3 regions of the Agrobacterium sp. genome follow, and region 2 is predicted to be linked to each of the others. Evidence: riboswitches for the same ligand, from Rfam matches in the RefSeq annotation. Region 2 holds a riboswitch; each other region holds the start of a gene.
The links. Region 2 has a riboswitch for cobalamin ahead of nrdH (glutaredoxin-like protein NrdH). Riboswitches for the same ligand answer to the same signal wherever they lie in the genome.
Positions count from the first base shown of each region.

Region 1: linked by a shared signal. The riboswitch ahead of AC5I5B_RS10310 (ABC transporter substrate-binding protein) and the one ahead of nrdH (glutaredoxin-like protein NrdH) in region 2 are both predicted to bind cobalamin.
Region 3: linked by a shared signal. The riboswitch ahead of bluB (5,6-dimethylbenzimidazole synthase) and the one ahead of nrdH (glutaredoxin-like protein NrdH) in region 2 are both predicted to bind cobalamin.

Region 1 covers NZ_JCABZP010000011.1:293,652-297,917, forward strand. The annotation lists gene AC5I5B_RS10300 (ABC transporter ATP-binding protein) at 1-730, opposite strand, end outside; gene AC5I5B_RS10305 (FecCD family ABC transporter permease) at 727-1,755, opposite strand; gene AC5I5B_RS10310 (ABC transporter substrate-binding protein) at 1,752-2,783, opposite strand; cobalamin riboswitch at 2,942-3,176, opposite strand; gene AC5I5B_RS10315 (GNAT family N-acetyltransferase) at 3,216-4,094, opposite strand.
Region 2 covers NZ_JCABZP010000014.1:6,179-10,444, forward strand. The annotation lists gene AC5I5B_RS11750 (ATP-binding cassette domain-containing protein) at 1-521, shown strand, start outside; gene AC5I5B_RS11755 (nucleoside triphosphate hydrolase) at 518-1,147, shown strand; cobalamin riboswitch at 1,281-1,504, shown strand; gene nrdH (glutaredoxin-like protein NrdH) at 1,815-2,036, shown strand; gene nrdI (class Ib ribonucleoside-diphosphate reductase assembly flavoprotein NrdI) at 2,049-2,447, shown strand; gene nrdE (class 1b ribonucleoside-diphosphate reductase subunit alpha) at 2,435-4,266, shown strand, end outside.
Region 3 covers NZ_JCABZP010000010.1:340,343-344,608, forward strand. The annotation lists gene AC5I5B_RS08245 (NADP-dependent malic enzyme) at 1-69, shown strand, start outside; gene AC5I5B_RS08250 (DUF2865 domain-containing protein) at 206-1,312, shown strand; gene bluB (5,6-dimethylbenzimidazole synthase) at 1,494-2,210, opposite strand; cobalamin riboswitch at 2,288-2,470, opposite strand; gene AC5I5B_RS08260 (TolB family protein) at 2,534-3,361, opposite strand; gene AC5I5B_RS08265 (glyoxalase superfamily protein) at 3,554-3,931, shown strand; gene AC5I5B_RS08270 (NAD+ synthase) at 4,125-4,266, opposite strand, start outside.

The DNA.
Region 1 (4,266 bases), on a different contig from region 2:
CGCCCTCGTCCGTGGTGACGACACATTCGACTCCGAAAACCTCGGCTATTGTCGCCGGTGTCAGAACGTCCCGCGGCGGGCCGACCGCGATCATCTCACCCCGATGCATGATGGCGACGCGGTCGCAGAACATGGCGGCGTGATTGAGATCGTGCAGCGCCGCAACGACGGTCAGACCCTGCCGGCGCACCAGATCGAGCAGGCCGATCTGGTGGCCTATGTCAAGGTGATTGGTCGGTTCGTCCAGCAGCAGGATATGCGGCTCCTGCGTCAATGCGCGGGCAATGTGCAGGCGCTGGCGTTCGCCGCCGGAAAGATGATGCCAGTTGCGCTCCGCCTTGTCGGCCATGTCGACATTGGCAAGTGCCGCATCAACAATGGCGTCGTCATTCTGTGACCAAGCGGAAAGCGGCCCGAGATAGGGCGTGCGTCCAAGCTCCACGGCCTGCCGTGCGGTGATGCGCTCGGTGGTTTCAGCCTGTTGCTCCACGAAGGCAAGCCGGCGGGCAAGATCGCGGCGTCCCAGCGAGGCAAGCGGCTCCTCGCCAAGCGTAACGTGCCCCCGGCGTGGTTTGCGAATTCCCGCCAGCATGGAAAGCAGCGTGCTCTTGCCGGAACCATTCGGGCCGATGATGCCCAGAAACTCCCCGGAACCGACATTGAGCGAAACGCCGCGCACGATATCGATATTGCCGGCATGGAAATGCAGGCCGTGGGCGGATAACTTCATGACCGCGCCCTCTTTTGCCCCAGGATGAAGGCGAAGGCGGGCGCGCCGACCAGCGCGGTGATGACGCCGATGGGCAGCACCTGCCCCGGAATGACGATGCGCGAGAGAATATCCGCGACTATCATGAAAACCGCACCGGTCAGTGCCGTCACCGGCAGCAAGATGCCATGGCGAACGCCGACGAAGATGCGCGCGGCATGGGGAATGACGAGCCCGACGAAACCGATGGAGCCGACCAGCGACACCATCGCGGCCGTCATGATTGCCGAAACCGAGATCAGCACCGCATAGACCCACCGCACCGGGATACCGAGTGAAGCGGCGGCTTGACCGCCGAAGGCAAAGGCATCCAGCGCCCGGGCATACCAGAGACACACAGCAAGACCCGCAAGGCTGACCGGCAGCGCCAGCCAGACATCCGGCCAGCGCACGCCCGAGAGGTTGCCGAGCAGCCAGAACATAATGCCGCGCGCCTGTTCCGCATTGGCGGATTTGGTGACGATGAAAGAGGTCATGGCGTTGAACAGCTGCGACCCGGCCACCCCCGCCAGAATGATGGCGCTGTTGCCATGTCCCGCCCGCACCGCGAGAAGGCTGACCAGAGAAAAGGCCACAAAAGCACCGATGAGCGCGCCGGCCGGCATCGTCAGGAAACCCGCGCCAAAACCCAGAAGCGCGACAGCGACGGCACCGGTGGAGGCGCCGGCGGAAATGCCGAGAATATAGGGATCGGCAAGCGGGTTGCGCAGAAGCGATTGCAGCACCGCCCCGGCGAGCGCCAGCGAAGCCCCGCAGCAGGCGGCGACAACGGCGCGGCTGAGGCGATAACTCCAGACAATGCCCTCATCCAGCGGCTCCAACGGATAACCCGCATGGAAAACACGGTTGGCGATAGTTTTCGCCACGACGTCAAAGGGAATGGCGGTCTCGCCGATGGCCGCTCCGGCCATCAGCGCGACGAGCAGCAGGGCGAGCGCGGCGAAAGCCAGTCCCACCCTGCCGAAATGGACGGAAAGACTGTTCACTTGGCGAGGCCGGCAGCCGAAATCGCTTCAGCCAGCGTTTCGATGCCTTCAATGGTGCGAATGGTCGGGTTCATCGCCTGCGCATCCATTTCGAACACATGACCTTGCTTGACGGCGGGCATGATGCTGGCCACGGGATCGCTGGCGAGGAACTTCAGCTTGACGGCGACATCGTCAGCCGGGAAGCGACGGCGGTCCATCTTGCCGGCGACGATGACGGACGGATTTGCCTTGGCGATGGTTTCCCAGCCGACGGTCGGCCATTCCTCATCGCTTTCGATGACATTCTTTAAGCCCAGTGCGGACATGATGTAACCGGGCGCGCCGTTGCGGCCGGCCACATAGGGGTCGATATCCAGCTCGGCGCTGGAGAACCAGAAGACGGCGGAAAGCTTGCCATTTGCCGAGGCGATCTTGGTGCGGGCGGCTTCCTCACGCTTCTTCAGATCGGCAACGACTTCCTCGCCGCGATCCTGCACGTTGAAGATTTTGGCGAGATCGCGGATTTCCTGATAGATCAGATCCATGGTGAAGCCGGTGTTGCGCACGCCGTCGCCACCGCCGGAATTATCCTTGCCGATGCAATCGGCAGGCGAGGTATAGACGGGAATGCCGAGTTCGGCGAATTGCACCGGCGTTCCGACGACGCCTTCAGGGCCGATCTGCCACTGGAACTGCGTCGTCACGAGGTCAGGCCTCTTGCCGACAACCGCCTCAAAGCTCGGATCATTATCGGCCAGTCGCTCGACCTTGGCATTGGCCTCCTCGTAGCCCTTCAGAACCGGGCCGATCCACAGCGCCGTGCCGACCACCTTGTCAGCAACCCCGAGCAGATAAAGAACCTCGGTCGTGCTCTGGCCGACGGATACGGTGCGGGCGGGAGCCTGCTTGAAGGTGATCTCCTGACCGCAGCTGTTGATCGTCAGGGGGTAAGTGGTTTCGGCAGCGTTAGCGTTGGCAAGAGGCAAAACCGCAAACGCGGCGGCCAGAAAGCCGGCATGGACCGGCAGGCGTCTAGAACGAAACATGTGTTCTCCAGTCGAAAGTAAAACTTATTCCAGAGCAGCAGGCGTCAGAACGCGCAGCAACAGCGGGACGTCTTGTACGGAGAACGACGACGGGACGCAAACCAAATGTTATGAAATAACATTACAATCTCCTCCTCCGGGCTTCCCCGCCCGTAACGATGGTTCATATTTTGACGGCAGGTCTCCTGGCTCACGGATTTGCGTCACTCATCTGCCTTCCCGCATTCCAGAGAATACAGTGGCATGACGCCTTGAAGCGTCACTGGGATGAACGACAATCCGCTTACAGTTGCGGGGGCAGCCACGGCATTGGGCGAAAAAGATCGCCCGCACCATGTTCCCTATTAATCCCTTCGCCTTTCGGCTGCAGGAACCGTCGCTTTCTCACATAAGGGGCAACGGGCGGGGCGTCAATTGCGATAGTGCCGCACCTCAGCACAAAGACGGGCCAGCCAGGGCGAAAATCATTGCGGGACCAGAGCCGGCCGGTTGCGGCACGTTTTTCGACATGGTGGTCAGCGTTTCGATCACCACCAGGCCGGATTGCGTCAGAAAGTCGGTCAGAAGACCACTGTCACGCACGGCATCGAGACGGACGAGCTGATCGTCCAGATCGGAAAAATGCCGCCTGACCAGCGCAATGGCCTGCGTTTCCTCACCCGCAACGACCGGGCCGACAATATGGCCCCGTCCCGCTGCGCGCCGCAATGCAAAGGCCACGAGACGATCCGCCTCGAACAGGCCATAACCCTTATTTTCCCGCAGGAGACGCTGCAGGACGCGCTGGCGCGAGACACCGAAAGCCGCCTGATCCAGATCCGCAACAGCGGACAAATGGTCCTCCGAAAGCGGCTCGATCCTCTGTTTTCTTCCGAGCGTCGGCATCTCGGCAGGGCAGCGCGCCTTGCCGCGAAGGAGATGTACTTTTTCCGCATCTCCGGCAAAACCCAGCCGGGCAAAAAGCCGCCGCGACGCTTCCGTGGCGTTCAGCCGCAGTGCAGCGTCAGGGTAATCTGCCATGAGTTGCCCCACCAGCCACGGTGCAACGCCCTGCCCCTGCAAACGCGGGGAAACGATGACCATACCGACCGTCGCGAAACCTTCATCATAAGGAAACAGCATGGCGGTTGCGACAACGCGATCAATTTCGTCAAGCGCAGCAAGGCCGATGCCACATTGACGCAGGAAACACCATTCATTCGCGTGGTATCGCCATCCGACAGCCATGGAGAGGGCATGCAGATGATCGGCCTCCACATCGGCGATATCCACGGTTCGCAACTCGAAACTATCGACCTTGAGCAGCTCCATGACAAACGGCTCTCATTCCCTCCGGCGCGGAACCTTGATCCCGGCAGCCCAGCCCACGACATCCGAAGATAACCAGCCTTGCCGGCAGGAATTTTCCGAAAGCGCTGGAAAGACACAACAATCTACCGAAAACACCCCTATTTCAGCAGATAAACGCCGCCGGCCGCTCTAA
Region 2 (4,266 bases):
AGAACCTTGCGCTGTCTCCCGCATTGTCCATAGCTGACAATATGTTTCTCGGCCGTGAAATCCGCAAGCCCGGCATTCAGGGCAGCCTGTTCCGGGCGCTCGACCGCCCGGCCATGGAAAAATTCGCCCGCGAAAAACTGTCGGAACTCGGCCTGATGACGATCCAGAACATCAATCAGGCGGTGGAAACCCTCTCCGGCGGTCAGCGCCAGGGCGTGGCGGTGGCGCGTGCGGCAGCCTTTGGCTCCAAGGTCGTCATCCTCGACGAGCCGACGGCGGCACTCGGCGTCAAGGAAAGCCGTCGCGTTCTCGAGCTTATTCTGGATGTGCGCTCCCGCGGTCTGCCGATTGTCCTGATCTCGCATAACATGCCGCATGTTTTCGAGGTTGCGGATCGCATCCATATCCACCGGCTCGGTAAGCGCCTGTGCGTCATCAATCCGAAGGACTATTCCATGTCCGACGCCGTCGCCTTCATGACCGGCGCCAAGGAAGCGCCGAAGGAAACGCTTGCCGCATGACGCTGAAGCTTGAGACGATCGTCGAAGACGTTCTTCGGCGGGCAGAGGGTCAATCCCGTTTCATCATAGCCATTGCCGGTCCCCCTGGGGCCGGCAAATCCACGCTTGCGGATGCTCTTTTTGAGGCCTTGCGGGCGCGAGGCGAAACGGCCGCCGTCCTGCCCATGGATGGCTTCCATATGGACAATGGCATTCTTGAGGAACGGGGACTGCTGCCGCGAAAAGGCGCACCTGAAACTTTTGATGTGCGCGGCTTCCTGGATATCGTCTCCGCCGTCCGCAAGGGCGGGCAGGAGGTGCTTGTTCCGGTTTTCGACCGCTCCCGGGAAATTGCCATTGCGTCCGCCCGGGCGATTGCGCCGGAAACGCGCTTTGTCCTTGCCGAAGGCAATTATCTGCTGCTGAACGAAGCGCCCTGGACAAGCCTTTCCGAGAGCTTTGACCTCACCATCTTCGTGGGCCCGTCCGTCGCCGTGCTGGAAGAGAGGCTGCGGAACAGATGGCAGGGTTATGGTCTCGATGCCGCTCAGATCCATGCCAAGCTTTTCGAAAACGATCTTCCCAACGGAAAAAGGGTGATCGAAAACGCGCGTCCAGCCGATATTCATATCGATATCTGGGAATAGATTAACGCTTTCCAGTTCTTTACCGGCAAAGCGCGTTTGCCGTTAAGCCTTTGTTGACCATGTGTTGAATCTTTTTGATCCACAGGGTGGGGCTTTTGTGTGTCTATTCATTGACGTAAAAATTTCCTTATATACTATATGTGGTGTTCAAGGTTCTTCCGATTCGCAAGGATTGGGAGCTAAGACGGGAATTCGGTGCGTAACGCCATCATGGCGGAACAAGGCCGAAACTGCCCCCGCAACTGTAAGCGGCGAGCATCGTTCCGATTTGGGTCACTGGAGCCAAAAGCTCCGGGAAGGCCGGAATAGATGTTGTGACCCGCAAGTCAGGAGACCTGCCTTGAGCGCAAACGTCCACGGGCGGGGTGTCCGGAGGAAGGTGTTGACGCAAATGATTTGCGTGCGCCCTTTTCTGCCCCCTCCAGAACAAGCTTCGGGGTGAAGTCATGCCAGTGCATTTCTTTAAGTTGCTGCGCTCGTCGGCGTAGAGAGTGATTTTGTGCGGCTTGCAGCATTTTGGGAAAACCGGACCCCGGTTTCTATCCGAAAATGCGAAGAGTTGCCTGGGCTACGTGCCTCACCTGAATGACAGATCCACCGCCACCCGATTGCGATTGTAATCGGCAATGTTGAGCCGTGTCCGAAATCGGCTTCGAGAGAGGAAATCATGACCGTCACCGTTTACAGCAAACCCGCCTGCGTCCAGTGCACCGCCACCTATCGTGCGCTCGACCGCATTGGTATTCCCTATGAGATCATCGATATCTCCGAAGATGCGGATGCGCTCGATCACGTCCGGGGTCTTGGTTACATGCAGGTTCCCGTGGTCGTCGCCGGCGAGCGCCATTGGGCGGGTTTCCGGCCGGATATGATCGGCTCGATCAGCTGAGGCGGTAAGGCGATGGGCCTGATCGTCTACTATTCCAGCCGCTCTGAAAACACCCATCGTTTCCTTCTGAAACTGGGGCGGCGTTTGTTTCGCCTGCCGCTCGGCGCTGAGGACGACGTGCCTCATGTGTCGGAACCCTATGTGCTGGTCACCCCCACCTATGGGGGCGGCGGCACCAAAGGGGCCGTGCCTAAGCCGGTCATCCGGTTTTTGAACGAGCCCTCCAACCGAAATCTCATTCGCGGCGTCATCGCGGCGGGAAACACGAATTTTGGCGCCGCTTTCGCATCCGCCGGAGATATCGTCTCGCGCAAATGCGCGGTGCCGTTTCTCTATCGCTTCGAGCTTCTCGGCACGGAAGAAGACGTCGCCAACGTCAAACATGGATTGGAACGATTTTGGACACGCTGACCTCGAGCGCGCTGCGCAAGGACGCCAAACAGCCGGCAGCCGCAAGCCAGAAACCGCTTGATGCGGGGCTGGACTATCACGCGCTGAACGCGATGCTGAACCTTTACGACGAGAACGGGAAGATCCAGCTCGACAAGGATCGGCTGGCCGCCCGGCAATATTTCCTCCAGCACGTCAACCAGAACACGGTATTTTTCCATAACCTCAGGGAAAAGCTCGATTATCTGGTGACGGAGGGATATTACGAGCAGGAGGTGCTGGACCAGTATTCCTTCAATTTTGTTCGTGACCTCTATGACGAGGCCTATGCCCGGAAATTCCGCTTCCCGACCTTTCTCGGCGCCTTCAAATATTACACCTCCTATACGCTGAAGACCTTCGACGGAAAACGTTATCTGGAGCGTTATGAGGATCGCGTCTGCATGGTGGCGCTGGCCCTTGCGCGTGGTGATGAGCAGCTTGCCCGCAATCTGGTCGATGAAATCATTTCAGGCCGCTTCCAGCCGGCCACCCCGACATTCCTCAATGCCGGCAAAAAGAGCCGCGGCGAGCTGGTCTCGTGTTTTCTGCTGCGGGTGGAAGACAATATGGAAAGCATCGGCCGCTCCATCAATTCGGCCTTGCAGCTTTCCAAGCGCGGCGGCGGCGTGGCGCTGTCCTTGACCAATATTCGCGAATTCGGAGCGCCGATCAAACAGATCGAAAACCAGTCTTCCGGCGTTATTCCCGTGATGAAGCTGCTGGAAGATTCTTTTTCCTATGCCAACCAGCTTGGCGCACGCCAGGGTGCTGGCGCGGTCTATCTACATGCCCATCACCCTGACATCATGCGCTTCCTTGATACCAAGCGCGAAAACGCCGACGAAAAAATCCGCATCAAGACGCTGTCGCTCGGCGTGGTGATCCCCGACATCACCTTCGAACTCGCCCGCAACAACGAGGACATGTATCTGTTCTCGCCCTATGATGTGGAGCGGGTCTATGGCGTGCCGTTGACCGAGATTTCGGTCAGCGAAAAATATCACGAAATGGTCGCCGACAGCCGCATCCGCAAGAAGAAGATCAAGGCGCGCGAATTCTTTCAGGTGATCGCCGAAATCCAGTTCGAGAGCGGTTACCCCTACATCATGTTCGAGGACACGGTGAACCGCGCCAATCCGATCGCCGGCCGCATCAGCATGAGCAATCTCTGCTCGGAAATCCTGCAGGTCAGCGAAGCGAGTGAATTCAATGCCGATCTGTCCTACAGCCATATGGGCAAGGATATTTCCTGCAATCTCGGTTCGCTCAACATTGCCGCTGCAATGGATTCGGCCGATTTCGGCAAGACCATCGAGACCTCCATCCGGGCGCTGACAGCAGTGTCTGATATGAGCCACATTTCCTCCGTCCCCTCGGTGGAAAAGGGCAATGATGCGAGCCACGCCATCGGGCTCGGCCAGATGAACCTGCACGGCTATCTGGCGCGCGAACGCATCTTCTACGGTTCCGAAGAGGGCGTCGATTTCACCAATATCTATTTCTACACCGTGACCTATCATGCCATCCGCGCCAGCAACCGGCTGGCGGTGGAAAGAGGCCAGAGCTTCAAGGGCTTTGAAAATTCGAAATATGCCTCGGGTGACTATTTCGACAAATATACCGACCGGGAATGGTTGCCCGCGACCGAAAAGGTGAAGGAACTGTTCGAAAAGGCCGGCATTGCCATTCCGACGCAGGAGGACTGGAAGGCGCTGAGGCAGGACGTCATGGCATCAGGTCTTTATAACCAGAACCTACAAGCCGTGCCGCCGACAGGTTCGATCTCCTATATCAACCA
Region 3 (4,266 bases), on a different contig from region 2:
GTCACCTCGCGCGGCGTCGTCAACATGGCGGCGTTTGCCGTGGTGCAGGCCTCGCATCCTTCGGTGTGATAGAGGCCGCATTAACGCAATTTTGAACAAGCTGTTGCCGCATTGCGGCAACAGCTTATGTTATCTTCCTGAAACACGGATTTCGTGAAGTATAACGCCCCTGCCACCGGTCGGGGACATCGAACGGATCGCACAATTGACCCGGCGCAGCCGCATCATCGGCCTCCTGCTTCCCCTTGTTTTCATTGCTCCGGCCACCGCTTTCGCGGATCAGGTCTGCGATACGCTTTATGCGCAGTTGCGTGAGCCGCCACGCGTCATCGGCAATACGGCCGAGGTGCGGCGTTACGCCAATGCGCTCGCCCGCCAGAACATCGTCATTCGCAAGATCAGGAACGACCTGCGCGGCTATGGCTGCTCGTCTGGCAGCGTCATCGTCTACGGCAATCCCAATGCCGGTGTCTGCGCCGAGATCGGCGATGCGCTGGCGGAAGCGGAAAACGAACGCGACGCCATCATCCGTGATCGCGACGACGCCATGGCGGCCGTGCGTGACAACGATGGCGATATCAGGCGCCAGCGTATCCTCGCCGCCCTCGATGCAAATGGCTGCGGCACCGCACCGCAGACGGAAGCGCAGCTGCCGTCGCCTTCCGATGTGACGCGTTACCCCGACGCCTTCCGGCAGAATGGCGGTGAGCCGGGACAGGCGGGGCTTTCCCCCTACCCCAACGCCGCCGCTGAAGGCGGGCTTCGCACACTGTGCGTGCGCACCTGCGACGGCTCGTTCTTCCCCATCGCCGCCAATGCCTCGCCGCTCGATTTCCGCGCCCAGGCCGAGCAATGCCAGAAAATGTGTCCGGGGACGGAGACGGAACTTTATTTCCACTCCATGACGGATCAGGAAACCGCCGACATGGTGTCTGCGGAAACCGGAAAACCTTACAGGGACCTGCCGACCGCCTTCGCCTACAGGAACGCCCCGGCGAAAGCGCCGGGCTGCGCCTGCAACATGGCCGCCTATCACGAAGAAATGCAGAAGCAGGAAGAAGCCTCCCGGCCGGAATCCGAAACGCCCTATTCCGGCATCACGAAAATCCCCTCACCGCAAGGTGACAAGGCCGCCCCCAAACCCGCCGAGCAGCAGCAGGCCGCCAAGCCGCCGGAACAACCCGTTCCCGAACGCGACTATGACCCGAACGATACGAAAGTGCGCGTCATTGGCCCCAAATTTCTGCCGGACCAGACAGGCCGGATCGACCTGAAGAACCCGGCATTGAAGGGTATACAGCCGCAGCAGTGAAGCCGTCGTGGAGCGAGCGGACGCCGCTTGTTTCTTCAGTCCGCGGCAGCGGGATGAGAGGGCTACGGTAGAGATATGCTGAGAGCTTGCCCCCTCATCTGACCCTTCGGGCCATCTTCTCCCCGCCGGGGAGAAGAACAAGCAGCAACGCCCCGCTTCCCTCGCAGAACTTTTATCTGTCTTACACCCCGCCCCAGCGGTTGCGGAACACAAGCTCCTCCAACGGCACGCGCTGCCGCCAGCCTTTCACCGCCAGTTCCGGCTCGGTATAGAGCGCATCGACACGGCCGACGCAGAGCCAGGCGACGATTTCGATGTGGTCGGGAATACCGAGAATGGTGCGAATGTCGCTATCGTGGAAAATGCTGACCCAGCCGACGCCGATGCCTTCGGCGCGGGCTGCGAGCCAGAGATTCTGGATGGCGCAGACGGTGGAATAGACATCCGTGCGCGGATTATGGGTGCGGCCCAGCACCACCTTGCCGCCGCGCGTGGGATCGCAGGTGACGCAGATGCTGAGCGGGGCCTTGCGGATGCCTTCAAGTTTCAAGCTCCGGTAGAGAGCCTGTTGCTCGCCCTCGAACATCGCCGCCGCCTCCTCATTGGCGCGGCTGAAGGCCACAAAGGCCGCCTGACGGATCGCGCCATCGGTGATGAGGGTAAAATTCCACGGCTGCATGAAACCGACCGAGGGTGCCGAATGGGCCGCCTTCAGGAGACGCTCCACCAGATCATCCGGCAGCGGATCGGACAGGAACTGATCGCGCACGTCACGACGGGTTTCAATGGCGCGGTAAATCGCCTCGCGCTCCTCACCGGAAAACGGGCGGGCGGGTGACAGCGCATGATCGAAAGAACTGGCGCCGGGCGGATTGCTCACGGACGGATCGGCTGGCATCGTTTATCCCCAACAATGCGAAGGCCGGGCGCAAACATACACCCCACCTCGACAACAACCTGCCGCCGTCCGCGCGGTTCGGTCTATCCCGTCAGGCCGGTCTTCTGACTTGGCTTCATCCGCCCTTTTCGCCTTCCCGAATTGCTTCAGTGGCTTCTAAAAAAGAGCGTCCGCCTCACAGCGCTGGGCACGTTCCGGGCTTTCACCGGATTCCCGATTCTCCCGCCGCAAGGGCGGGCACCTGACAAAGGAAGCTATGGGCAAAAAAGTTTGCGAATGCAAGTATTCTGCCGGTGGTGCGGCAATGTGGCCTGCCTCCCCCATTACACCGGGAAATACCTGACATAGGCGAACTCGTCCCCCTCAGGTGACCAGTTAGGCGAGTTCATCGTTCCCTGCCCGCCGAAAAGCTCAAACAGCGTCTCGGCATTACCACCATCCATACCCATCAGCCGCACCCGCACATCAAGATCGCGCGGATGGTCGAAAACGTCGCCGTCATAGGAGACGAACACCACCTTGTCTCCCTTCGGAGACGGGTGCGGAAACCAGTCGCCATAGGGGCTGTCGGTGATGCGCTCGACGGCGGAGCCATCCACCCGTACGCGCCAGATCTGCATCCGCCCGGTGCGGCTGGAATTGAAATAGATCCACGCACCGTCAGGCGAATAATCCGGCCCGTCATTGCGACCTTCGCCATGGGTCAACCGCGTCTCGACGCCGCTTTCTATATCCATGGAGTAGATATCGAAGACCTGATCGCGAATGCCGCAATAGGCGAAGCTCTTCCCGTCCGGCGACCAGCCATGCCAGTAGGAGGGAAGGTTTTTCGTCATCAGCCGTGGCGCGCCGCCCACGGAGGCCATGAGATAGATGGCGCTCTTGCCGAATTCCACCTTGTCGGAAATGGCATAGAGTGACCCGTCAGGCGAAATGCCGTGATCGTTATTGCACAGCGTGGCAAAGCCGGTATCGACCTTTTCCGGCGCAATATCACCGGAAAGAGACAGGCGATAAAGCAGGCCTTCGCTGTTCAACAGCAGATATTTCCCATCCGGCGACCAGTTCGGCGCTTCAAAGAGATCAGGCGTCTGCCACACCACACGCATCTGCCGGGTGCGGATGTTGAAGATTTCGATGGAACTGCGCATTCTGCCTCCCGGGCGTGTCCGTGTTCTCGTTCAAAGCGCTGGGCAATGCAGACATTCCGTTTGCATCCGCCATCGCCTCGATTATGATCCTAGGGCGGCAGGCACCGTCCTGCAAATTCAAACCGGAAAAAACGCCAGCGCTCCGGCACCGTCCGCGCCGCTTCCCGTTTCTCCCAGATCCGAGGTTCCGCGATGAATACCATCGCCGATCACGGCATCCGCTTCGGCCGGATCGCCGCAATGCTTCCTGTCAAAAATATCGAAACGGCCCATGATTTTTACGTTGGCGTGCTGGGCTTTGAAAAGACCTTCGAAAACGGCAACCCCGTCGGCTTCATGATCCTGAAACAGGGCAATGCCGAGCTGCATCTGACATTGCAGCCCACGCACAAGGCAGCGCCCTTCAACGTGGCCCATATGATGGTGAGCGATGTCGATGCGCTGCACGCGCTCTGCAAGAGCCAGGGCTTGCGCATCATCAAGGGCCTGCAGGACAAGGATTACGGCCTGCGCGCCTTCGTCTTTGAAGACCCCGATGGCAACCGTATCGATGTGGGGCAGGTTATTTGAGATGAGCGAGCGGCGCGGGGTGTTCTCCGCGCCGTTTATGCGTTGTCAAAAAGCTCCTCACACGCGACGTCATCCTCGGGCTTGACCCGAGGACCCACAATCTCAACCGCGCATGGATCCTCGCCTCAAGGGCGAGGATGACGGAGAAAGGCACTTAACTCACCCGCCAGAAATCAATGGCGCGCGCCCTCAATCACCGATCCCGGAACCGGTTGGTGATCGGATAACGCCGGTCACGGCCGAAGTTCTTCTTGGTGATCTTAACACCCGGAGCCGATTGCCGGCGCTTGTATTCGGCGAGATAAAGCAGATGCTCCACCCGGTGCACGGTGGCC